Regions from separate parts of the Streptomyces sp. NPDC056734 genome, predicted to be linked through region 1. Evidence: riboswitches for the same ligand, from Rfam matches in the RefSeq annotation. Region 1 holds a riboswitch; the other holds the start of a gene.
What was found. Region 1 has a riboswitch for cyclic di-AMP ahead of ACFRFC_RS20380 (M23 family metallopeptidase). Riboswitches for the same ligand answer to the same signal wherever they lie in the genome.
Positions count from the first base shown of each region.

Region 2: another riboswitch for cyclic di-AMP. It lies ahead of ACFRFC_RS13730 (M23 family metallopeptidase); the one in region 1 lies ahead of ACFRFC_RS20380 (M23 family metallopeptidase).

Region 1 covers NZ_JBHTZD010000012.1:267,778-275,276, forward strand. Annotated here, with positions in the region: gene ACFRFC_RS20365 (GNAT family N-acetyltransferase) at 1-2,077, opposite strand, end outside; gene ACFRFC_RS20370 (HPr family phosphocarrier protein) at 2,299-2,580, shown strand; gene ACFRFC_RS20375 (GntR family transcriptional regulator) at 2,915-3,604, opposite strand; gene ACFRFC_RS20380 (M23 family metallopeptidase) at 4,553-5,326, opposite strand; cyclic di-AMP (ydaO/yuaA leader) riboswitch at 5,339-5,500, opposite strand; gene ACFRFC_RS20385 (M16 family metallopeptidase) at 5,793-7,181, opposite strand; gene ACFRFC_RS20390 (M16 family metallopeptidase) at 7,178-7,499, opposite strand, start outside.
Region 2 covers NZ_JBHTZD010000007.1:350,342-357,840, reverse strand. Annotated here, with positions in the region: gene trmB (tRNA (guanosine(46)-N7)-methyltransferase TrmB) at 174-968, shown strand; gene ACFRFC_RS13735 (PrsW family intramembrane metalloprotease) at 1,090-2,529, shown strand; gene ACFRFC_RS13730 (M23 family metallopeptidase) at 2,545-3,594, opposite strand; cyclic di-AMP (ydaO/yuaA leader) riboswitch at 3,607-3,763, opposite strand; gene ACFRFC_RS13725 (PP2C family protein-serine/threonine phosphatase) at 3,988-5,130, opposite strand; tRNA gene ACFRFC_RS13720 (tRNA-Met) at 5,426-5,499, opposite strand; gene ACFRFC_RS13715 (dihydrofolate reductase family protein) at 5,569-6,750, opposite strand; gene ACFRFC_RS13710 (MarR family winged helix-turn-helix transcriptional regulator) at 6,838-7,371, shown strand; gene ribA (GTP cyclohydrolase II) at 7,498-7,499, shown strand, end outside.

The DNA of each region.
Region 1 (7,499 bases):
GGGTGGCGGCCGGGGTGACCGTGGAGGGACCGGTGGTGGCCCGTGGAGCCCTACCGGTCAGTGGCCCTGGTGCCGTATCGGTCAGTGACCCTGGTGTCGTATCGGTCATAGGCGCTGGTGCCGTACCGGGCGCGGGCGCTGGTGCCGTACTCGGCACGGACACGGACACCGCCGCCGTACCGGTCCCGGGCAGTGGCGCCGTGCTCGTGGCCGCCGACAGGGCCTCGGCTAGGCCGCCCAGTTCCACGTGGACCACGAGCACCGGCTTGGTGGCGGGCCCGGGCGTGGCCGATCTGAGGGCCTGGGCGAGGGCTTCGTCACCGGCGGAAACCTTCCCGATGGCCGGCATCGCGGTCACCACGACCGCGTCACAGGTGTCGTCGGCCAGCGCGCGTGCCAGCGCCCGCCGGAAGTCCGCGGGGGACGCGCCGGTGGTGAGGTCGAGCGGCGGCAAGGGGCGCAGCCCCTCGGACAGGCAGGCGTCGTAGGTCAGCAGTCCCAGGGACTCGGAGTTCCCGAGGATCGCCACGCGCGGCCCGGCGGGCAGTGGCTGGCGGGCGAGGAGGAGGGCGGTGTCGACCAGTTCGGTGATGGTGTCGACCCGGATCACACCGGCCTGCCGCAGCAGCGCGGACACCGTCTCGCTGGGCAGCCGGGTGGCGCGTACGGCATGCCCTTGGGGCGCTGCCCCGGCGTGTCGCGCGCCCTGCACCACGACGAGGGGCTTCGCCGCGGCGGTGCGGCGCGCGAGGCGGGTGAACTTGCGGGGGTTGCCGATGGATTCGAGGTACATGAGGGCGACATCGGTGTCCGGGTCGTCGTACCAGTACTGGAGGACGTCGTTGCCGGAGACGTCCGCGCGGTTGCCGGACGAGACGAAGGTCGACACGCCCGTGATGCCGGTGACTCCGCCGCCGCGCCGGTCCAGCCGGGACAGCAGCGCGATGCCGATGGCGCCGGACTGGGCGAACAGGCCAATGCGGCCGGGGCGGGGCGGCTCGGGCGCCAGGGAGGCGTTCAGCCGGACGTCCGGCGAGGTGTTGATGATGCCGAAGGCGTTGGGCCCGATGAGCCGCATCCCGTACGCGCGCGCGTGCTGTACGAGTTCACGCTGGCGCGCCTTGCCCTCCGGGCCGCTCTCGGCGTACCCGGCGGAGACCACGACCAGCCCCTGGACGCCGTGTTCGCCGCACTCGGCGACGACCTCGGGCACATGATCGGCGGGCACGGCGACCACGGCGAGATCCACCGGGCCGTCGATCTCCCGCACCGACCGGTGGGCGGGCACACCGTCGATGTCCTTGCGCCCCTCGGGGAAGGCCCGGTTCACGGCGTGCAGACGGCCGGTGAAGCCGGCCTCGCGGATGTTGTCGAGGATGCTGCGGCCCACCCCGCCGGGCACGCGGCCGACGCCGATGACGGCGACGGACCCGGGCGCGAGCAGCCGCCGCACCGAACGGGCCTCGGCGCGCTGCTCCCGCGCGCGCTGCACGGCCAGCGAGCGGTCGGTGGGTTCGAGATCGAACTCCAGGCGTACGACGCCGTCCTCGAAGCTGCGCTTCTGGGAGTACCCGGCGTCCCTGAACACTTTGATCATCTTGGTGTTGGCGGGCAGCACCTCGGCGGCGAACCGGCGGATGCCGCGCTCGCGCGCGACGGCCGCGATGTGCTCCAAGAGGGCCGAGGCGACCCCGCGGCCCTGGTGCGCGTCCTGGACCAGGAAAGCGACCTCGGCCTCGTCGGCCGGCGCGGAGGCGGGCATGCCGTCGGCGCCGATCCGGTCGTAGCGCACGGTGGCGATGAAGTCGCCGCCGATGGTGGCCGCGAGTCCCACGCGGTCCACGAAGTCGTGGTGGGTGAAGCGGTGGACGTCCTTGGCGGAGAGCCTGGGGTAGGGCGCGAAGAAGCGGTAGTACTTCGATTCGTCCGAGACCTGCTCGTAGAAGCTGACCAGGCGGTCGGCGTCGTCGACGGTGATGGGCCTCACGCGCGCGGTGCCGCCGTCACGCAGCACCACGTCCGCCTCCCAGTGGGCGGGGTACTCGTGCCGGTCCTGCGGATCCGCCGGGCTCTGCATGCGCCCCACAGTACGGCTCGCCTATGACAACGGCGCGAGGCAATCCACGGGGAACGAGCACAGGAGCAGCACAGACACACGGGGACACATGGGGGCGTATACCGCGTCGGGGCCGGGGTCCGGCGACACTCCTGGTGTGGCCCGAGGCCCGCTCCGGGCACGCCTCCGCGATATGGGACACTGGTCTAGACAACCCTGAGAGACTGAAGGGCAGCAACAACATGGCTGAGCGCCGCGTCAACGTCGGCTGGGCCGAGGGCCTCCATGCCCGCCCCGCCTCCATCTTCGTCCGGGCCACCACGGCCTCGGGGGTCCCCGTGACGATCGCCAAGGCCGACGGCAACCCCGTCAACGCGGCCTCCATGCTGGCCGTTCTGGGCCTGGGCGCCAAGGGCGGTGAGGAGGTCGTCCTGGCCTCCGACGCCGACGGCGCCGACGCGGCCCTGGACCGTCTGGCCAAGCTGGTCTCCGAAGGGCTGGAGGAGCTTCCGGAGACCGTCTGATCCGTCCGGCACCCGCTTACGGACACAAGGAGCCGCGTCGCCCTGGTGGTGGCGCGGCTCTGCTGTTGCCCGACAGCCACCTCTGCTGCGGAACAGCCGCTTCCGCCCCCGCGGCCACTCCCGTTTCCCCCGCTCACTTTCGCGCCTGTTTCCCCAAATTGTTCCGCGCCGGTTTCACCGCCGGACACGTGCCGAAACGTTTGGGTCGCACCTGTGAGCGAGAGCACACCGAAATAGGTCCGTACAGTACGGGAATAGACCTGCGGCACACCGAAAAACGGCAGCCGAAATTACCGGCCACCGAATTACCGCTTCTTTGTATACGGCGCTTTTGTTAAAGCCGCTGGCCCAGCATGTTTACGGGATGTTGCGAAGTCCTCACACGGTCGGCGCCGCCGGCGTTGAAGCGCAGCCGGAAGACGGACATCGCGCGCTCGGCGTGCAGGGCGGTGAGGGCACGCGCGCGTTCCGCGTCACCACGGGTGACCGCGTCCACGATGGCGCCGTGTTCGGCCCAGGACTCCATGGGCGCGGCCGGTGCCTCCACGGCATACATCCAGGCGATCTTGTGGCGGAGCTGGGTCAGCATGGAGACCAGGGCGGGGCTGCCGGACGCCTGGGCGAGCGTCTCATGAAACCAGCTGCCCAGGGAGCGCAGGTCATCGCTGCTGCCCCGGCGGGCCCGCTCCTGGCCGAGCCGGACCAGTCCGCGCAGCACCTTCAGATGGGCCTCCGTGCGCCGCTGGGCGGCCCTGGAGGCGGCCAGCGGCTCCAGCAGCCCGCGCATCTCCAGCAGGTCCGCGGCCTCCTGCTCGGTGGGCTCCGCGACGCACGCGCCCGCGTGCCGCCGGGTCACCACGAACCCCTCCGCCTCCAGCGTGCGCAGGGCCTCGCGGACGGGGACGCGGGAGACGCCGTAGCGGCGGGCGAGGACTTCCTCGGTGAGCCGGCCACCGCGTTCGTAGACACCGGCGATGATGTCGTCCCGGATCGCCGTGCACACCGAGTGCGCCGGAATACGCATGACCGACCTCCGCCTTAATCCCCGTGAAACGTCCTCGATTGACGTCTGAACAGTGACTCTATTGCAATGAGCCGGAATTTCCGACGGGGGGCCGGATTCCAGGGATATTTTTTGGACAGCGGATGCCCAAAAGGACGAAAGCCCCGGCGGGTGGGGTACCCGGGCTTGTCGTGGGCGGGGCGGTGCGCCGGGTGACGGTGGCGGCTGTGGCTTGGCTGGCGTGGAGGCGGGGGGCTGGGTCCAGCGGGGCGGGGGCCTGGGTTCGCGTAGCGGTGATGGAGGGGCGGGGCCCGGCGCCCGGGGGTGGCCGTGGCCGTCCGCCGGGACGCCATGGGCCGTTAGCCGAGTCCCTGCGCGCGGGGGTGGCGGGGTCCAGGCGGGGACGGTGGCCTGGCCCCGCCCGGGTGGGCCGGGGTCAGCGCGCGGGTGGCGCGGGTGCCCAGCCCGGGGCGGCGTACGCGCGCGTAGGTGCGGCGGGGGCTTCCGCGACTGTCTGGACGCAGTCCTCACGCGGCGTACCCGCGCGGGTGGGGGCACTCCGCCCCATCCACGACGAACTGCGCGTCGTCGCGGCGTACCCGCGCGGGTTGGGGGGCAAGCGCCCGGCGCCAGAGGGCGAGAGCGCGGGGTCCGTCTCCACGCGCGAGTGGGGCATCGCGAGATCGTTGATCTGATGGACCAGGAGATGGCCCCGTCTCCGCGCGAGTGCGGCATCGCCGGCGCGGAGACCGAACCCTTGGCCGCACGCCGTCCCGTCTCCGCGCGAGTGCGCCATCGCCTCCCGGCGAGCGCCGACCCGTCCGACAACCTCCGCCCCCGCACCCGAGCGCGGCATCCGTCCCGCGCGCGAGTGCCCGCCCGTCGCAGCGCCCCGCGCGCACGGGACGTCACGCGCTGCCCGCGCTCCCGTCGGCCGGAAGAGCATCGGCGCCCCGCGCGCACCCGACGTCAGAGATTCACGCCATGCGCACGCAGGTAGGCGACCGGGTCCATGTCCGAGCCGTACTCGGGGCTGGTGCGGGCCTCGAAGTGGAGGTGGGCCCCGGTGACATTGCCGGTGGCGCCGGCGAGGCCGATCTGCTGGCCAGGGGTGACGGACTGGCCGACCGACACCCCGATGGACGAGAGATGCCCGTACTGGGTGTACGTACCGTCAACCATCTTGATCACGACTTGATTGCCGTACGCGCCGCCCCAGCCCGCCTCCACGACCGTGCCATTGCCGACCGTGTGGACGGACGTGCCGGTGGCGGCGTGGAAGTCGACGCCGGTGTGGCTGCCGGAGGACCAGGCGGAGCCGCCCGCCTGGTAGCTGGTGGAGACGTAGGAGCCGGGGATCGGCGAAACGAAGGTGTTCAGGCGCTCGCGCTCGGCCTCGCGGGCGGCGCGCTCCTCGGCCTCACGAGCCTTCTTCGCCTCCTCCTCGGCACGCTCGCGGGCCTCTTCCGCCGCCTTCTCGCGGGCGGCGGCCTCGGCCTTCTGCCGCGCGGCGTCCGCCTGGGCGGCGGCCTGGGCGTCTATCTGGTGGGCGACGTCGTCGCCGATGCCGACGACGGGCAGCAGACCGGTCTGCTCGGGAGCCGGCTCGGCGGCGAGCGCCGGAGCGGCCAGGGAGCCGACGACGCCGGTGGTGGCGAGTGCCGCGACACCCGCCGCACGGGCGGTGGTGCGCTGCGGGTGCCGGGGACGCCGGTGCTTCCCGGTGGCGCGCGTGAACGCCATGGAGTGGCTGGTCCTTTCCTTCCCTCTCGCCTACCGGGTTAGCTGACGGGTTCGGAGCAGGAAGGTCTCCTACGGCTTCCCGCACGCACGCGCGCGGGAGGCCGATTCACCCCAGGGACGTGGGTCCCCGGCTCCCCTGGCTCGCGCCGTACGGGGACTCGGCGATGGCTGTCCGGTGCCGCGGACGCGGCGCACTGCCTGACGAACAGCCTGGATGACGCTAAGGGGACATCTTGCAATCCCCAAACAGATCCGGGCTTTTGTAGCGCATGCCACAGGTCAGACAGGCAGCCTCTCCCGCAATCCGGACATTAAGGGGCCCTGGTGACGCTTCCGGTCACCAGGGCCCCACCGTGCGGGTGCGCGTTCCCCGTCATGCGCGTGCCCTTCGTCGGCACTTTCGCGTGCCGCGTGTGGGCCCGCCCGCGCGCGGATCGCGGCACCCGGGCGGGCCGTCCGCGGCTGTCTAGTCGGCCGCCACGACGGTGACTTCGCCGATGCCGAGGGCTTCCACGGGCGCCTTGATCTGCGCGGCGTCGCCCACGAGGACGGTCACCAGCCGGTCCACCGGGAAGGCGTTGACGACGGCCGCCGTGGCCTCGACGGTGCCGGTCGCGGCGAGCTGCTGATACAGCGTCGCCTGGTAGTCGTCGGGCAGGTGCTGCTCGACCTGGTCCGCGAGCGTGCTCGCGACGGCCGCCGCGGTCTCGTACTTGAGCGGCGCCACGCCGACGAGGTTCTGCACGGCGGTGTCCCGCTCGGCGTCGGTCAGCCCCTCCGCGGCAAGCGTGCGCAGGACCGTCCACAGGTCGTCCAGGGCCGGTCCGGTGTTCGGCGTGTCGACCGAGCCGCTGACGGCGAGCATGGACGCTCCGGCGCCGTCCGGCCCGGACCTGAGGACCTGGCCGAACGCGCGGACGCCGTAGGTGTAACCCTTCTCCTCGCGCAGCACCCGGTCCAGCCGGGAGGTGAGGGTGCCGCCCAGGCAGTACGTGCCGAGCACCTGGGCGGGCCAGACGCGATCGTGCCGATCGGAGCCGACCCGGCCGAGCAGCAGTTGCGTCTGGACGGCTCCGGGCCGGTCCACGATGACGACGCGCCCGGTGTCGTCGGCGCTGACCGGCGGCACGGGCCGGGGCGCGGCCGTGGAGCCGGTCCAGGCGCCGAGCGTGTCGCCGAGCAGCGTGTCGAGGTCGACGCCGGTCAGATCGCCGACGACCACGACGGTGCCGGTCGCGGGGCGTACATGCTTCTCGTAGAAGGCGCGTACGGCGGCGGAGTCGATGCCCTCGACGGACTCCTCGGTGCCCTGGCGCGGGCGCGACATGCGCGAGGACGCCGGGAACAGCTCCTTGGACAGCTCCTTGGCGGCGCGGCGCGAGGGGTTGGCCAGCTCGTGCGGGATCTCGTCGAGGCGGTTGCGCACCAGGCGCTCGACCTCGCTGTCGGCGAACGCGGGCGCGCGCAGGGCGTCGGCGAGCAGGCCGAGGGCCTTCGGCAGCCGGGAGACCGGCACTTCGAGGCTGAGGCGGACGCCGGGGTGGTCGGCGTGCGCGTCCAGGGTTGCGCCGCAGCGCTCCAGCTCGGCGGCGAACTCCTCGGCGGAGTGCTTGTCGGTGCCCTCGGAGAAGGCGCGGGCCATGATCGTGGCCACGCCCTCCAGGCCGTCCGGTTCGGCGTCCAGCGGCGCGTCCAGCAGCACCTCGACGGCGACGACCTGCTGGCCGGGGCGGTGGCAGCGCAGGACCGTGAGGCCGTTGTCGAGCGTTCGGCGCGTGGGGGCCGGGAACGCCCAGGGGCGGGCGTCGCCGGGCTGCGGCTGGGGGTGGAACTCCATGGGGGCCAGCTCGCTCACTTGGCCGCCTCCTTGTTGTCGTCGGTGGCCGCGGCTGCCACGCCGTCGGCGTCCGCCGCGTCCTCTGCGTCCTCTGCGTCCGCCGCGCTGTCGGCCTGGGCTTCGGGGGCCGTCGGCTCGTAGACGAGCACCGCGCGGTTGTCGGGCCGCAGGCGGGCCTTGGCGACCTCCTGGACGTCCTCGGCGGTCACCTCCAGCACGCGCTGGACGGCGCTCAGGGCCAACTGCGGGTCACCGAAGAGGACCGCGTACCGGCACAGTTCGTCCGCGCGGCCGGCGACCGTGCCGAGCCGGTCCAGCCACTCGCGCTCCAGCTGG
Region 2 (7,499 bases), on a different contig from region 1:
GGGCGGGCAGGCGCAGGGGTGGAGACCCCGTCCGCTCCCCGGCGTAAAATCGACCCACTGTGTCTGACTCGCCCCTCTCCCCAGAAACCTCCCGGCCCGCCCGGGACCCGCAAGCCCGGCAAGAGGCGCGGCCCACCCCGGACCCGCACCCGCACCCGCCGCACCACCCCGGCGTGCCCCTGCGGCACACCCGGGCCAAGGGGGAGCCCCGGTTCCCGGACGGGCCCCGGGCCGATCCCGCCGGGTCGCACTTCGAGCGGCGGATCCGCAGCTTCCAGCCCCGGCGCAGCCGGGTGACCGCCGGGCAGGCGGACGCGCTCCAGCGGCTGTGGCCCGGGTGGGGGCTGGACATCGACGGTCAGCGTGTCCTCGACCTGGCGGAGATGTTCGGCAACGCCGGTCCCGTCGTCCTGGAGATCGGGTTCGGGATGGGTGAGGCGACCGCGCGGATGGCCGCCGCCGATCCGGACACCAACATCCTCGCCGTGGACGTCCACACCCCCGGCCAGGGCAATCTGCTCAACCTCGCCGACCAGGACGGACTCACCAACGTCCGGGTCGGCAACGGCGACGCCATCATCCTGCTGCGCGAGATGCTCGCCCCCGACTCCCTCGACGGACTGCGCGTCTACTTCCCCGACCCCTGGCCCAAGAAGCGGCACCACAAGCGGCGGCTGATCCAGCCCGAGTTCCTCGACCTCGCCGCGACCCGGCTGCGGCCCGGCGCGCTGCTGCACTGCGCCACCGACTGGGAGCCGTACGCCGAGCAGATGCTGGAAGTCCTGACGGCACACCCCGACTTCGTGAACACCCGGGCCGACGGCGGTTTCGCGCCCCGCCCCGCCTTCCGCCCGCTCACCCGCTTCGAGGGGCAGGGGCTGGACAAGGGCCATGTGGTGAACGACGTCATGTTCCGCCGCGTACCGCACGGGGAACATGCCCAGAACCCTGCCCACAACCCCGCTTGAAACCCCGCCCAAAGCCCCTTCCACCAGCACCGCCAGGACCGTTCCGCGACCCGGCGGCCCCACGCCGGCTGAGCACCGGGCACCGTCGCGGGCGGTACGCCGCCTCGTTAGGGTCGATGCCGTGGCCAGCAACTCCCCGTATCCGACGCCCTCCTGCGATCCGCCCGCCGACCCGCCCCGGCCTATGCGGTGGTGGCGGCGCTGGGGCTACCGGTACACCCGGGCCGCGCAGGCCCACCCCACCGCCTGGCGCCGGGTGCGGCACGGCTCGCTGGCCATCCTGCTGGCGCTGTCGGGGCTGGTCATCCTCGCGCTGGTCCGCCAGGAGACCGGCACCGAGGGCTTCCTGGTGGGCCTGGGACTGGCCGTGCTGCCGGTGCCGCTGCTGATCGGCGCGTTCCGCTGGCTGGACCGGGTGGAGCCGGGCCCCTGGCGCAATGTCGTGTTCGCCTTCGCCTGGGGGGCCTGCGCGGCGGCCCTGATAGCGATCGTCGCGAACAGCTTCGCGACCCGCTGGATAGCCATCGCGACCGCCGACCCGGCCGGCGCGGACACCTTGGGGACGACCGTGATAGCGCCGGTGGTCGAGGAGTCCGCGAAGGGCGCCGCGATCCTGCTGCTCTTCCTGTTCCGCAGCCGGGACTTCACCGGGATCGTCGACGGCGTGGTGATCGCCGGGGTCACCGCGACCGGCTTCGCCTTCACCGAGAACATCCTCTACCTCGGCACCGCCTTCGGCACCGACCAGTCCCGCGGCGACGCCGGGCTCGCCTCGGTCACCGTCGCCACCTTCTTCGTACGGGTCGTCATGTCGCCGTTCGCGCATCCGCTGTTCACCGTGCTCACCGGCATCGGCTTCGGCATCGCGGCGGCGGGCGGGGAGCGCCAGCGGATGCGGCGGGTGCTGCTGCCGCTGTCCGGGCTGCTGCTCGCGATGGGCGTGCACGCGTTCTGGAACGGCTCCGCGGCCTTCGGCGACCACGGCTTCTTCGCCGTGTACGGCGCCTTCATGGTCCCCGCGTTCGCGCTGCTGACCTGGCTGGTGATCTGGACCCGGCAGCGGGAGCTGCGGGTGGTGCGCGAGGAGCTGCCCGCGTATGTCACCACCGGCTGGTTCTCCCCCGCAGAGCCCTACGCGCTCGGCTCGATGCGGGCCCGCCGCCTCGCCCGCGAGTACGCCGGACGCCGGCTCGGCAAGCAAGCGGCCCGCGCGGTGGCCGAGTACGAGGCGTACGCCACCTCGCTCGCGGTGCTGCGCCGGCGGGGCAGCCGGGGCCGGGCCCGCGCCGACTTCGTCCCCCGCGAACGGGAGCTGCTCGGTGAGCTGTGGCGCCGCCGGGACCTCGCGGCCCCGGCCCTGACCCACGCGGCCCACGCCACGGCCCCGCCGCCCCCCGTACCTACGCCGATGCCGGTCCCACCCTGGCCGCCATACCGAGGCGACGGGTACGGCACCGGTCACGGCACCGGGTACGACGGCGGCCACAGCACCGGTCACCCGGGCCCCGGCGGTGCCGTCACACCGCACCCCGCGTACTACAACAACCCTTACCGCACCTGAGGCCGAGGGGGGCCGTCAGGGATTGAGGCCCTTGTCGCGCAGCCAGGCCAGCGGGTCCACGCCGCCACCCGACGCGGTGTGCACCTCCAGGTGCAGATGGGCCCCGGTGACATTGCCGGTGGCGCCGACGCGCCCGATGACATCGCCGGTGGTGACCTGCTGGCCGACGCTGACGCTGATCGAGGACTGGTGCGCGTACCAGATCTCGGTGCCGTCATCGAGGGTGAGCACGGTCTTGTAGCCGTACGAACCGTCCCAGCCGGCCTGGGTGATGGTGCCGGAGTGGACGGCCTTGATGAGGGTGCCGGTGGGGGCGGCGAAGTCGAGGCCGGTGTGGTAGCCGGAGGACCACAGCGAGCCGGCCTGGCCGTAGGTCGAGGTGAGGGTGTACGAGGAGGTCGGCAGCGCGAACTGCTTGGCCAGCTCGGCGAGGCGCTCTTCCTCGGCCTTGCGCGCGGCTTCCTCCTCCGCCTCCTTCTTCTCGGCGGCGGCCTTCTCGCGGGCTTCCTGCTCCGCCTTCTCGGCGGCCTCGGCGGCCTCCTTCTCGGCGGCGGCCAGGAGCGCCTCGGCGGCCTTGGTGTCGAGCTGCTCCTGCTGGCTCTCGGCCTGCGCCATGATGCGGGCGCGCAGCGCCTCACCGGCGTCGGTGGTGCCCTGCTCGCTGTCGGCCGGGGTGACACCGAGGCTGCTGAGCGGGGTGGCCTCGATCGCGGTGGCCGGCTCGGCCGTGTCCTCGCCGTCGTCCGTGAAGGTGGCGAGGTCGGGCAGGGAGATGGCGACCGGCGGCTTGCCGGTCTGCGCGGTGGCCATGCCGCCCGCGCCGACGGCGGCTATGACACCGACGCCGAGGACCGTGGAGCTGCGGGCCAGTCCGCCGCGGGCGAGTCCGCCGCGCTGCTTGGCGACGCGGTGCCGGCCGCCACGGACCGGGCGGACGGTCTCCGCGGTGGGGTTCCATTCCTCCCACGGGCCCTCATCGGTGCGGGGGCCGCCGTAGACGACGGTGTCGTCGGTGCGCTGGGCGGGCACGAACGAGGCCCCTGGAGCAGGCCGGTTGGACGCCACGTAGGCGTACTCCTTTCCTTCCCTCATCGCCTACCGGGTTAGCTGACGGGTTCGGAGAGGAAGGTCTCCTACGCGCGTCAATCAGCCATGTCTCCATGGTGACGTACGCGCGATTCACCCCAAGTTGGTGGTTCCCCGGTTCCCTCACGAGATTCGGCGCTTGAGCACGGAGCCGACTCTTGTGACGGCTGGGACGACCGCGCTGCGTTATCGGACAGTAATAGAACCCAGGGGTGATTTCCAAGCGCTTCCACTTGATCTTTAACGCTCTTCCGCCGGACGTACAGGCTATGAGCGGCGAAAATCGGGCGAGTCGACCTCGCCATCAGGGCCGTTCGGGCAGTGCCAATTTCTGACGGTGACTCAGATGTTATGCGGAGGGCAGTCGCTCACTTACCCACCGTGACCGAGGCCCGGACCGTCGTGCGCCGGACCCGGCCGCCGTACCGCGAGCAGCGCCATGTCGTCCGTCATCCAGCCCCCGGCATGCCCGCGCACCTCTTCGGCCAGGGCCGCCACCAGTTCCTCCGGCCCACGGAAGAGCCGGCCCGCCAGCCGCTCCTCGGGTTCGTAGAACCTCCCGTGCCCGTCCCGCGCCTCCGACAGCCCGTCGGTGAACAGCAGCAGCGTGGCCCCGTCCGGGAACTCCGCCTCCTGCGCCCGGTCCGGCCAGCTGCCCAGGTCCCCCATCCCCAGCGGCAGCGCGGGCTCGTCGGCGGACAGCGCGCGCAGGGTGCCGTCGGCGTACAGCAGCAGCGGCCCGGGGTGCCCTCGGTTGACCATCCGTACGATCCCGTGGCCGTGCGGGATCTCGGCGAGCACGGCGGTGGTGAACCCCTCGAAGGCGTCGAGCCCGTTCCGCCGGGTGCCCTCGCGGGCCAGCGCCCGCTCCAGCCGCGCGGCGACCGCCTCCAGCGTCGATTCCTGCTCGGCGGCCTCCCGGAACGCCCCGATCAGCACGGCCACGGCGGCCACCGCGCCCATGCCCTTGCCGCGTACGTCCCCGAGCACCAGCCGGACGCCGTGCGGGGTGTCCTGCACCGCGTACAGATCGCCGCCGATGAACGCGCCCGCCTGCGCGGCCTCGTAACGGGCGGCGATCTCGAAACCGCCGATCCGCTCGTCCGGTTCGGGCAGCACCGCCCGCTGCGCGGCCTCGGCGATCTCCCGGGCGGAGGCCAGCCGGGCGTCGCTGCGCCGCACCAGCGTGTTGATCAGCACGGCCAGCACCGCGACGGTCGCCACCGTGACGACCTCGGTGATCGTCTCCGCCGCGAACGGCTGGTCGACCCCGAAATGCACCACGAACAGCACCAGCACCGCCGCGATCCCGGTCAGCACGGTGTAGCGCCGCCCGAACAGCGGCGCGGCGACCAGGGGCGCGGCCGTGAAGAACGGCACGCCGGTGAACTGTTTCGGGGTCACGTACTCGTACAGCGCGCCGCCGAGGATCAGCAGGACCGGCAGCAGCCGTACGAACGGGCGCGCGTAGGAGATGCTCCCCGACCGCCCCGGCCGCGCGGGCGGCGCCACCATGCCCGCCGCGCTCCCCGGTGGCCCGGTGTACGGCCCCTCGCCCTGCGCCTCACCCGGCCCCACCACGCGTCTCCCGCCTCGTCTCCCGCCGCAGGTCCTCACCGGTCACGGCCCGGCCTCTTGGTCCAGGGTTGCCGCAGCGGGGCGCCCCGGCGAGCCGGGCGGGCCGACCGGATGACACGACGACCGGCCGGGAAGGGGCGGGGGAGGCGACCGAGGCGACCGAGGGGACCGAGGGTCGGGAAAACACTCAGGGCCGGAATCCGTGATCCGGATTCCGGCCCTGAGCCTTGAGTAGCGGGGACAGGATTTGAACCTGCGACCTCTGGGTTATGAGCCCAGCGAGCTACCGAGCTGCTCCACCCCGCGTCGTTGTGTTCACCAGCATACGCCATGGAATGGACGTGCTGCACACAGGTATGCGGACGGGGGTCCTGCTCAGCCCAGTAGGTGGGCGTTCGGGGACTTGGCCTGCTGCTCGTACTCCGGGAGTACGACGACCGTGGCGCCGGACGTGGTCAGCAGGCCGGTGCCGTCGGCGGCTGCGACGAAGGTGTCCGGCTCGCGCCACGCCGTCACCACGCGGCGGACGCCCGCGTCCAGGATCAGCCGGGCGCAGGGGCGGGGCCGGGACGCGCGGCGGGCGCAGGGTTCCAGGCTGGAGTAGACCGTCGCGCCGGGCAGGCGTGGATCGGCGGGGTCGATCTTCGCGAGGGCCGCCTCCTCGGCGTGTACGACGGGGTCGGCGCCCTCGCGGGAGTGGCCCCGGGCCAGTTCGGTGCCGTCCTCGGCGACGACGACCGCGCCGACGCTGAACGCGGTCCGCGAGGGCGGGCAGTCCGCCGCCAGGGCGCAGGCCAGCCGCAGCCAGTGCCGGTCGGCGGCGAACGGGACCTCGGCCGGGCCGGGGGCGGTGGGCTCGTAGCGCATGAGGACGATGTCCTCGATCCGCCGGGATTCCAGCAGGCGCAGCCGGCCGGGCGGGTAGCCGCCCGGACCGAAGAGGCGGGGGGCGGCCGGGTCGCCGACGAACAGCGGGGCGAGGACGAGGTGGAGTTCGTCGGCGAGGCCCTGGGTGAGGAGCTGGGTGTGGACCGTGCCGCCGCCCTCGACCATGAGCCGCCGGACGCCGTGCCGGTCGTGGAGGTGGGTGAGGAGGGTGTGCCAGTCGAGGTTCTTGCCCAGGGGGATGACATGGGTGGAAGTGCCGGTGCCGGTGCCGGTGCCGGTGCCGGTGTCGGTGTCGGGGGTGGCCAGGCCGTTCGTCCGGGCGCGCTCGGCGCCCTGGTCCGTGGTGTAGAGGAGCTTGGCGCCGCCGGTGTGCCAGAACCTGGCGGTGGGGTCGAGGTCGCCCGAGCCGCTGACGGTGACCTTGAGCGGGTACGCGGGCCGGCCGGCGGCGATCCGGGCGGCGCGGCGCTCGGGGGAGTTCACGAGCAGCCGGGGGTTGTCGGCGCGGATCGTGCCGGCGCCGATCAGGATCGCGTCGGCGGACGCCCGCACCTCGTCCACCCGGTCGAAGTCGGCCGGGCCGGAGAGCAGCAGGCGGTCGGGGCCGGTGTCGTCCAGGTAGCCGTCGAGGGAGACGGCTGCGGAGAGGAGGACGTGGGGGTGGGGCATGGGCTTCCCTCTGGTTCACATGTGGTTTGTGGTGCGCATTTGTGGTGCGCATTTGATTCAAGTTTTAAGCAAAACTACACTGGCGCCATGACGACTCGCTGGCTCACCCCGGAGGAACAGCGCGCCTGGCGTGCGTACGTGGGGGCCGCTCTGCTGCTGGAGGACGCGCTCGACCGGCAGCTCCAGCAGGAGGCCGGTATGCCGCATCTGTACTACTCCATCCTGGCCCACCTCTCCGAGGCCGAGGACCGCCGGCTGCGGATGACCGGCCTCGCCGGGCGGCTGAAGATCACCCGCAGCCGGCTGACGTACGCCGTCACCCGGCTGGAGCGGGACGGGCTGGTCCGGCGTGAGGACTGCCCCGGGGACCGGCGCGGCAGCATCGCCGTGCTCACGGACGCGGGGATCGCCCTGCTGGAGCGGATCGCGCCGAGTCATGTCGAGACGGTCCGGGCGGCGCTGTTCGACCGGCTCACGCCGGAGCAGGTGGGGCAGCTGGAGGAGATCTTCACGGCAGTCACGCGGGGGCTGGAGGGGGCGGAGCCCGGGGGTGGGGAGGATGTAGGTGGGGGTGGGGGTGGGGATCTGCCGTGGTTGCGGCGGTCGTCGCCCTGTTCTTGAGGCATCCGCGCCTCGCCGTAAATCGGGTTGCTTCAACTTTCAAGTGTGGCGTATGGTCACGTTCGTCCGATCATCTGCTTCAAATCTGAAGCAGTCAGCAGCGATGCGCACCGCTCGGAGATTCGTAT